Regions from separate parts of the Streptomyces sp. A18 genome, predicted to be linked through region 3. Evidence: riboswitches for the same ligand, from Rfam matches in the RefSeq annotation. Region 3 holds a riboswitch; each other region holds the start of a gene.

Region 1 (3,268 bases), on a different contig from region 3:
TTGGCGAGCACCGGAAGTGCCTCGCCGAGCCTGCCGAAGTAGGAGCCGACGAGCAGCTTCGGACGGTCGGTGAGGGTGCCGAGGTAGCGGTAGGCACGGGCGGCGGCGTTGAGTTCGGCCGGGCTGCGGTCCTGCACCAGGGCGGGCTCGTCGAGCTGCACCCACTCGGCACCGGCGGCGCGCAGGTCGCCCAGGACCTCGGCGTACACCGGCAGGAGTCGGTCCAGGAGCGTGAGTGGCTCGAAGTCGACGGCAACGCCGGGCGCGGGCTTGGCGAGCAGCAGGTAGGTGACCGGACCGACGAGGACCGGGCGGGCCGCGAGGCCGAGAGCGATGGCCTCCTTCAGCTCGGCGACCTGCTTGGCGGAGTCGGCGGTGAAGACGGTGTCGGGGCCGAGCTCCGGCACGAGGTAGTGGTAGTTCGTGTCGAACCACTTGGTCATCTCAAGGGGCGCCACGTCCTTGGTACCGCGCGCCATGGCGAAGTAGCCGTCGAGCATGTCGGTGTCGACGGCCTCGCGGTGCCGCTGCGGGACCGCGCCGACCATGACGCTGGTGTCCAGGACATGGTCGTAGTACGAGAAGTCACCGGTCGGCACTTCATGGATGCCGGAGGCGGCCAGATGCTGCCAGGTGGCCCGGCGCAGTTGCGCCGCGGTGTCCCGGAGGGCGTGGGCGGTGACGCGGCCCTTCCAGTACCCCTCGACGGCCTTCTTCAGTTCCCGGTCGGGGCCCTGGCGGGGGTAGCCGTAGACGGTGGCTCGTGCTGCCGCGGCTGCGGACTTCGGTGTCACGGAAATCTCCTTCGCGAGATGACTCCTGAGGATCCCGGGGACGGGACACGGACGCGAAGGGATGACGAACCGGGCGGACCGAACGCGCGCCTGCGGCGCGGTGCCCCACCTGATCTGTACGCCGACCCGCCCACGAGGTCACCGGGATGTCCGCACGTGAGGGGTCACGTACAGGCAACGGGCAGGTCTTCGGACTCGCGGGCACACCTGCCGAAACAGGCTCCTACTGGCCGTCGCTTCCCGGATCCGCTCGGATCCAGTGCTCATGACGGCGGTCGTTCCCACTCACCGCTGCGGGGCAGTCCCGGATTCCCACCGGGTTCCCTCTTACGACGCTCCTGTCTGGCGGACAGGGCGAACCAGCTGCACCGGTCAGGCTAAGGGGCTGGTCGGCCTCTTGGGCAGTACTGATCACATCCCGGACCGTGAGGTGGGACACGGCCCCGTCCGCAGCAGCCGCGGGACGCCGCCTCTGTCACGCGGTGTTCGCGACCACGGACCAGATCACACACTCCTGAGACGCGCCCTGACCAGGGGCGCACGCCCGTGTTCGGGTGCGCCCGCGCGTGCCACAGGTGGGGTGGCTCCACAAGTTGTCAGGCAACTCGATTGCGCACTAGGGTCACCACGCCTTGGTGAACGGGAAATCCGGTGTGATGCCGGTGCGGCCCTCGCCACTGTGATCGGGAAGTCCGGCTCCAGCCCTCGCGGCAGCCACTGGGTGCTCACGCATCCGGGAAGGCGGAGTTCGGTCGGTACGACCCGTCAGCCAGGAGACCGGCCAAGGCGCGTTGTCCATCCACGAGGTGCTGGAGAGGGTCTGCTGAGCCATGCACATAGCCGAGGGTTTCCTCCCGCCGGCGCACGCGATCGCCTGGGGCGTAGCGTCCGCGCCATTCGTCGTCCACGGAGTCCGCTCCCTGACCCGTGAGGTCAAGGAGCACCCCGAGAGCACCCTGCTTCTCGGCGCCTCCGGTGCCTTCACGTTTGTCCTCTCCGCGCTGAAGATCCCTTCCGTGACGGGCAGTTGCTCGCACCCGACGGGAACGGGGCTCGGCGCCATCCTGTTCCGGCCGCCGATCATGGCGGTGCTCGGCACCATCACCCTGCTCTTCCAGGCCCTGCTGCTCGCCCACGGCGGGCTCACCACGCTGGGCGCCAACGTGTTCTCCATGGCGATCGTCGGGCCCTGGGCCGGATACGCCGTCTACCGCCTCCTGAAGCGGTACGGCGCGCCGCTCATGGTCGCCGTGTTCTTCGGCGCGTTCGTCGCGGACCTGTCCACGTACTGCGTCACCAGCGTCCAGCTGGCCATGGCCTTCCCCGACCCGAGCAGCGGGTTCATGGGCGCGCTCGGCAAGTTCGGCGGCATCTTCGCCGTCACGCAGATCCCCCTGGCCGTCAGCGAGGGGCTGCTCACCGTCCTGGTGATGCGGCTGCTCGTGCAGTCCAGCAAGGGTGAGCTGACGCGGCTCGGCGTCCTGCTGCAGGGCAAGCGGTCGGCCACGAAGGCGGTGGAGACGGCGGAGACGGCGGACACGACGAACGCGAAGACGGCGAAGACGGCGGACACGACGAAGACGACGGAGACGGGGGCCAGCGCCTGATGAGCCGGAACGCGAAGATCAACACTCTGCTCCTCCTCATCGTCGCCGCGCTCGCGGTGCTGCCGTTGGCGCTCGGTCTCGGCGACGACGAGAAGGAGCCGTTCGCCGGGGCCGATGCCCAGGCCGAGACCGCGATCACCGAGATCGAGCCGGACTACGAGCCGTGGTTCTCGCCGCTGTACGAACCGCCGTCCGGGGAGGTCGAGTCGGCGCTCTTCGCCCTGCAGGCGGCACTCGGCGCGGGCGTCCTCGCGTACTACTTCGGTCTGCGCAGGGGGCGCCGCCAGGGCGCGGAGAGCGCACGATCGCAGGAAGCGCCCGCTGAGCAGGCCACCGACGTGGAGGCCGACCAGCCCGATGGCGAGCAGGTCTGACCCCGCGTGCTGCCCATCGACGCGGCGGCGCACAGCAGTCGCTGGCGCCGCCGCCACCCCGTGGACAAGGCAGTGCTCGGGCTCGGACTCACGGTCCTCGCCGTCTCTCTGCCGCCCTGGCCCGGTGCCGTCCTGGTGCTGATCGCCGCGCTCGCCGTGCTGCTCGGCCCCGCGGGGGTGCCGCCGCGCAAACTGTGGCGCGCCTACCGCGTACCGCTCGGCTTCTGCGTGACCGGCGCCCTCACCCTGATCGTCCAACTCGGCGGCCCCGAAGGGTTCGTCACGCTCGCCGACGGCGGCCCCGCGCGGGCCGGCGGGCTGCTCCTGCGCACATCGGCGGCCTCGCTCGGCGTCCTGCTGTTCGCCTTCACCACACCGATGTCGGACCTGCTGCCCCGCCTGGTGAAGGCGGGCGTCCCGGCACCGGTCGTGGACGTGGCCCTGGTCATGTACCGCATGAGTTTCCTGCTCCTGGACTCCATGAGCCGGATCC
Region 2 (3,268 bases), on a different contig from region 3:
ATCCGGTCGCGCCACAGTTCCAGGGCAGCGGCGCTGCGGGTGGTGCCGAGCTCGGCCGCGAGACCGGGCACCGCCGGGTCGGACAGGGTGCACACGACGTCGTTGTCCGCGGGCAGCCGCTTGCGGGTGACGCCGCTGGCGACCATGGCCACGTCGCACAGGATGGGCGCGCCCGCGCGCAGGGCCTCGCGGGCACGGGCCACCACGTCCGGGGTGAAAGCGAGGTCGCGTACGAGGTCGACCATGCCGCAGGCGTGGATCATACGGACCGCGACCTGGCTCACGTCGGCGGGCAGGCCCGCCAGATCCGCCTCCGCGCGGATCGTGGCGAAGGACTGGCGGTAGATCGCCGGTCCGTCCTTCTCGTACTGGTGCACAGTGCGTTCGCTCTCTTGATAGGGCAGGGGACAGTCGGGTCTTGCGGGGTTGATCATGTGTTCATGTGTGGTCAGTCGCGGGCCGCGGCCACGGCGGCGGCCAGTGCGCCCGAGCTGCCGGGGATGGTCGCCGGCGTGTCCCGTTTCTCGCCGCGTACGCGGGAGATCTGGTGCCCGTCGGGAGTGGCGACCACGTCGATCCACTCCCCGTGCGGATGTCCGCACCGGCGTTCGCACCCGGACCAGTACACGGGCAGCGCCCCGACGGGGCCCACCGCGGCTGTCGCCGTCGCGCGTACGTCGTCCAGCGCCTTCGCGCAGCCGGGCCTGCCGATACAGGCGCCCACGCCGGTCCACGGCGATTGGGGCCCGGTGATGAGACCGGCGGCCCCGAGCTCCTCCAGGAGCCGTCCGGCCGCTGACCGCTCGACTCCCGGCAGGACGACTCCCCGCCAGGGGGTCAGCCGCAGTTCGCCGCCACCTCGGTGGCGTGCGGCGTCCGTCAGGGTCTGCCACTGGGGCGCGCTGACGGAGCCGAGGGGCAGGCCGAGGGAGAGCGCGGCCGTGTCGTGCGGGCCGGGCACGATGCCGAGGGTGGGCCCGCCCGCATCCCGGGGGAGCGGTTCGGTGGTGGTGGTGGCGCGGAGCCCGGCCTGGCGCAGGCGGCTCACTACCGCGTCGAAGAGGGGGCCGACGCCGTCCGGCAGATCCGTCACCCGCCAGGCACCCGCGTCGGGCGCTTGCTCCAGGAAGGTCTCGGCCGCGATGAGGGCGGCGCGCGGTGCCCGCTCGGCGCAGATCAGGACGGCGTCGTGCGCGGGGCCGATCCGCAGCAGTGCTTCGTCCTCGCCCCGCGCCGTCAGGGTCACATCACCGCCGAGGGCCGCCACATCGCCACGGCCGTCGTCGAGGGCGAACAGGAACCTGCCGGACAGATCGGCGGCCCGGTCGCCGGCGCACAGCAGCTCGTCCAGCGCGGTCAGCCACGGGCGGACGTCCTGCTCTCCGAGGCCGTCGAGACCCGAGAGCGGAGAGGCCACCACATTACGCACCCGCTCGTGGCGTTCGGACGGCAGAAGTCCCGATGTGCCCAGCAGAGAAGCCAGTTCGCTCCCGCAGTCCCAAGGCAGTCCGCGCAACTGCACGTTGCCGCGCGATGTGAGATGCAACTCCCCGTCTCCCAGCCGCTCCGCCAGGTCCCGCAGCACGTCCGCCTGCCCCGCTGTCAGCAGGCCACCCGGGATGCGGACGCGGGCCAAGGCCCCGTCGTCGGCCCGGTGCAGCCGCAGCGTCCCGGGGCAGGCGTCGCCGCGGCCGCGGGCAGACTCGTCTCCCGAGAGTGCTGGCGAGGGGACCGATGGGGGCATGGCGGCGAGCATACCGACCCATCGCAGCAGGTCCGCCTGCCCCCCGGCAGTTGATCGGCCCTTAGTATTCCTGGTGACGGGCCAGCCGGCCCGTCGTCGCCACAGACGGCGACAAGGGGAGGAAGCCCGGTGTGATTCCGGCGCGGTCCCGCCACTGTGAGCCCGGTGCACCTGCCGGGTGAGCCAGGAACTCCCTTCCCCGAGCTCTCGTCCGCTCGAGCAGGGGAGACGCCATCGACACCACCCGGGGCGTGGACACCCCGAGGAAGGCCCGACGCCGCATGATCCTGCTCCTGTCGACGTCCGACACCGATCTGCTCAGCGCCCGCGCCGCCGGCGGTCCGGTGGCCTACCGCTACGCGAACCCCTCCCGGCTCCCGCTCGATGACCTTCCGCAGCTCCTGGACGGTGCCGACCTGGTGGTCGTGCGTCTCCTCGGCGGCGTACGCGCCTGGCAGGACGGCCTCGACCAAGTCATCGCCACCGGGCGCCCCGTGGTCGTCCTCACCGGCGAACAGGCCCCCGACGCCCAGCTGATGGCCGCGTCGACCGTCCCCATCGGTATCGCCGCCGAGGCCCACGCCTACCTGGCGCACGGCGGCCCCGACAACCTGGAGCAGCTGGCCCGGTTCCTCTCGGACACCGTCCTGCTCACCGGCCACGGCTTCGAGCCGCCCGCCCCGGCACCCTCGTGGGGCCCGCTGGAGCGCACCGCACGCCAGGTCGAGGGGCCGACCGTCGCGGTGCTCTACTACCGCGCCCACCACATGAGCGGCAACACCGCCTTCATCGAGGCCCTGTGCGGCGCGATGGAGGACGCGGGCGCCCGCCCGCTGCCGCTGTACGTCGCCTCGCTGCGTACCCCCGAGCCCGAACTCATCGACGAACTGCGCGCCGCCGACGCGATCGTGACCACGGTCCTCGCGGCAGGCGGCACCCGGCCCGCCGAAGCATCCGCGGGCGGCGACGACGAGTCCTGGGACGCCGGAGCCCTCAGCGGCCTCGACGTCCCCATCCTCCAGGCGCTCTGCCTCACCAGCTCGCGCACCGACTGGGAGGACAACGACGAGGGCGTATCGCCGCTGGACGCCGCCAGCCAGATCGCCGTGCCCGAGTTCGACGGCCGTCTGATCACCGTGCCGTTCTCGTTCAAGGAGATCGACGAGGACGGTCTGCCCGCGTACGTCGCCGACGCCGAGCGCGCCGCGCGCGTGGCCGGCATCGCGGTCCGGCACGCGCGGCTGCGCCACATCCCGGCCGCCGACAAGCGCATCGCGCTCGTCCTGTCCGCGTACCCGACCAAGCACTCGCGGATCGGCAACGCGGTCGGCCTCGACACCCCCGCAAGCGCCGTCGCCCTGCTGCGCCGACTCCAGGCCGAGGGATACGACTTCGGCACGGACGAGGTGCCCGGCCTCGCCTCCGGTGACGGCGACGAGCTGATCTACGCGCTGATCGAGGCGGGCGGCCACGACCAGGAGTGGCTCACCGAGGAGCAGCTGGCCCGCAACCCCGTGCGCATCC
Region 3 (3,268 bases):
CACCGGGCGCCACCGGGCGTTCGAGCGCCCGGCCTGCTCGGTCGGGTAGAAGTTGATGTCGACCACACGGTCGAGGAACGTGACGGCGGTACGGACGGTCTCGTCGAGCCGCTCCCAGTCGATGTCGCCCGCGGCGGTGTCCACGAAGGCGCCGAGATTCACCGAACCCAGGTTGCAGACGGCCGTCTCCCCGTCGTCCGTCACCTCCAGGATCTCCGTGCAGAGGTTGGACGAGTGCACCGTGTGGCCGGGCTCCGCCGTCTGGTTGGCGGTGCGGTTGGCGGCGTCCTTGAACGTCATCCAGCCGTTGCCGGTCTGCGCGAGGGTGCGCATCATGCGGCCGTAGAGGTCACGGGCGGGGATGGTCTTGCGGGCGAGCCCGTCCGCCTCGGCCTTGCGGTAGGCGGCGTCGAACTCCTCGCCCCACAGGTCGACGAGCTCGGGCACGTCGGCCGGCGAGAACAGTGACCAGTCCTCGCTCGCGGCGACCCGGCGCATGAACTCGTCCGGGATCCAGTGCGCGAGGTTGAGGTTGTGCGTGCGCCGCTGGTCCTCGCCCGTGTTGTCGCGCAGCTCCAGGAACTCCTCGATGTCGGCGTGCCAGGTCTCCAGGTAGACCGCGGCGGCGCCCTTGCGGCGGCCGCCCTGGTTCACGGCGGCGACGGAGGCGTCCAGGGTCTTCAGGAACGGCACGATGCCGTTGGAATGGCCGTTCGTGCCGCGGATCAGCGAACCGCGGGCGCGGATGCGGGAGTACGAGAGGCCGATGCCGCCCGCGTGCTTGGAGAGGCGCGCGACCTGGTGGTAGCGGTCGTAGATGGAGTCCAGCTCGTCCAGCGGGGAGTCGAGGAGGTAGCAGGAGGACATCTGCGGGTGGCGGGTGCCCGAGTTGAAGAGCGTCGGCGAGGACGGCAGGTAGTCCAGGCGGCTCATCAGGCGGTACAGGGCGGCGACTTCGTCCACCGAGCGCGGGGAGCCGTCCTCGGCGAGGCCGCTCGCGACGCGCAGCATGAAGTGCTGCGGGGTCTCGATGACGTGCCGGGTGATCGGATGGCGAAGGAGATAGCGGCTGTGCAGGGTGCGCAGGCCGAAGTATCCGAAGCGGAAGTCGGCGCCGTCCGACAGGGCCGCCTCGACGAGACCGTCCAGGTGCTCGGCATGGTCGGCGACGAACGCGGCGGTGCGGTCCGCGATCAGGCCCTCGCGGTGGCCCACGGCGACCGAGTCGGAGAAGGAGCGCACGCCCTGCGACGCGGCCTCGTCACGGATGCTGAGGCTCAGGAGCCTGGCCGCGAGCTGCGAGTAGGTCGGGTCCTCGGAGATGAGCCCGGCGGCCGCCTCGGTCGCAAGCTCCCGCAGCTCCGCCACATCGGCCCGCGCCGAACGGCCGCGCAGCGCGGCGGCGGCGACCCGGCCCGGGTCGGCGTCGGGGAGATCGGCGGTGAGTTCGGTCAGGGTACGCAGCAGCGCGGTGCCTGGGCCGTCGGCGGTCTGCGACTCGTCGGTGGTCTGCGCTGACGCAGGTTCGGCTGGCGCGATGGTCACGTGGAGCACTCCCTCGCTCGGCTCTGAGCCTTGGGGAGGGGCGAGTGACACACGGGGGCGCGCCCAGGGCAGGGCTGCGCTCCGCGTCCACCAGCCCATTCCACGAGGCCCGGACGTCGTTGGCACCCGGACCGGTCGGAACGGGCACGCTGTCGACAGGTCATCGGACTTGCGAGCACGACAAATGCGTACTCATACACCGTTGCGGGACAGTTCCGGACTTGCACCGGATTCCCCTGCGGCGACAGCGAGCACGAGCATACATCTTGTGCTGGCTCTGGGCGGCAGCCCCATATCTTGTGTCGGCGCGTGTGTCCCCTAGGGTGGCGGCCGAACTGAACGTCGAACAGGGGGAGACGGCGTGCGAGGTCTTGGCGCGGGCTGTGCCGTGGGGTTGCTGATGCTGCTCACCGGATGTGGGGACGCCGGCGAGAAGGCGGAGACGAAGCCTGCGCGGCCCCCGGAGCCGACTGCGGCGGCCGGCGTCGACGGTGACGCCGATCCCCGCCGGCTCTTCACGGACGCCGAGTTGAAGGCGGCGCTGCTCTTGCCCACGGCCGCAGGGAAGAAGGCCACGGCTTCGGAGACCTCGACGGGTCTCTTCGACCAGGGCTACGGGGGCGGGGATTGGAGCGGCTGCCCGGCCGGTGAGAAGGAGCGCGGGGAGCTGCGGCGTATGCGGGGCGCCAGCGCCGAGCGGACGCTGCGGCCGGATCCGGGGGCCGTCTCCGAGGGTGATCCCTACGTCTTCCAGCGCCTGGTCTCGATGCCCTCCGAGCGCGCCGAGCGCCACATCGAACTCCGTCGGCAGCTCAACGAGGCGTGCCCCCGCGTCACCGTCGACACCGAGGCGGCCCCCGTCGAGGAGCACCACGTCGCCGAAAAGCTGCCGGACCTCGGCGACGACGCCCTCCTGGAGACCACGCGGACCACGGGCGGCGACGAGTACGACGGCACGCCGCATTACCAGGCCGAGGTGCGGGTCGGCGGTGTGCTCGTGATGGTGGACGCGGGCACCGACAAGGACCTGGCGATCTCCTCTGCGGCCAAGGCCGCGGCGCGGGTCCGGACGGAGCTCTACAAGGCCACGTGAGGCTGCACGTGAGCGCGGGCCGTCGGATTCCTCCGGCGGCCCGCGCTCACGTTGTGTACGGGGAAGAGTCAGTGCCCGCCCGGCGCCCCCGCCGTGGCCGGCGGCAGCTCCTCCACGACACCCGGGTCGCCCGCGTCCGCGGTGTAGTCGCCGGGAGAGGTCTCGTCGATGCCGTCAGGGGCCTTCATGGCGCGCAGGACGAAGGTCGCGACCACGGTGACCACCACGTTCAGGACGAACGCCGTGAGGCCGATGTAGCCGATCTCGCCGATGCCGGGGATCTCTTCGGACGAGCCGCCGAAGTGCTTCTGCGTCGGCGACGCGACGCCATACGCGGCGACCGTGCCGTAGATCATGCCGACCGCCCAGCCCGCGAGCAGCGCCCAGCGGTGGAACCACCGCGTGAACAGGCCGCCGACGAGCGCGGGCATGGTCTGCAGGATCCAGATGCCGCCCAGGAGCTGGAAGTTGATCGCGACCGTCTTGTCCATGGTGAGGACGAACGCGAGCGCGCCGACCTTCACGAGCAGGGAGACCAGCTTGGAGACCTTGGTCTCCTGCGCCGGTGTCGCGTCCGGCCTGATGAAGTCCTTGTAGATGTTCCTGGTGAAGAGGTTCGCCGCCGCGATC

What was found. Region 3 has a riboswitch for cobalamin ahead of AC5P1C_RS30985 (ribonucleoside-diphosphate reductase subunit alpha). Riboswitches for the same ligand answer to the same signal wherever they lie in the genome.
Region 1: it holds a riboswitch for cobalamin, as region 3 does, so the genes downstream of both, AC5P1C_RS29655 (energy-coupling factor ABC transporter permease) here and AC5P1C_RS30985 (ribonucleoside-diphosphate reductase subunit alpha) in region 3, are expected to answer to the same signal.
Region 2: it holds a riboswitch for cobalamin, as region 3 does, so the genes downstream of both, cobN (cobaltochelatase subunit CobN) here and AC5P1C_RS30985 (ribonucleoside-diphosphate reductase subunit alpha) in region 3, are expected to answer to the same signal.

Annotation. Positions count from the first base shown of each region.
Region 1 is NZ_JBWLKL010000024.1:104,797-108,064, forward strand. Features, by position in the region: gene metE (5-methyltetrahydropteroyltriglutamate--homocysteine S-methyltransferase) at 1-794, opposite strand, end outside; cobalamin riboswitch at 958-1,173, opposite strand; cobalamin riboswitch at 1,397-1,594, shown strand; gene AC5P1C_RS29655 (energy-coupling factor ABC transporter permease) at 1,625-2,401, shown strand; gene AC5P1C_RS29660 (energy-coupling factor ABC transporter substrate-binding protein) at 2,401-2,775, shown strand; gene cbiQ (cobalt ECF transporter T component CbiQ) at 2,782-3,268, shown strand, end outside.
Region 2 is NZ_JBWLKL010000013.1:29,432-32,699, reverse strand. Features, by position in the region: gene AC5P1C_RS21540 (precorrin-8X methylmutase) at 1-377, opposite strand, end outside; gene cobG (precorrin-3B synthase) at 449-1,756, opposite strand; cobalamin riboswitch at 1,805-1,956, shown strand; gene cobN (cobaltochelatase subunit CobN) at 2,026-3,268, shown strand, end outside.
Region 3 is NZ_JBWLKL010000027.1:24,265-27,532, forward strand. Features, by position in the region: gene AC5P1C_RS30985 (ribonucleoside-diphosphate reductase subunit alpha) at 1-1,545, opposite strand, end outside; cobalamin riboswitch at 1,683-1,806, opposite strand; gene AC5P1C_RS30990 (hypothetical protein) at 1,907-2,638, shown strand; gene mctP (monocarboxylate uptake permease MctP) at 2,707-3,268, opposite strand, start outside.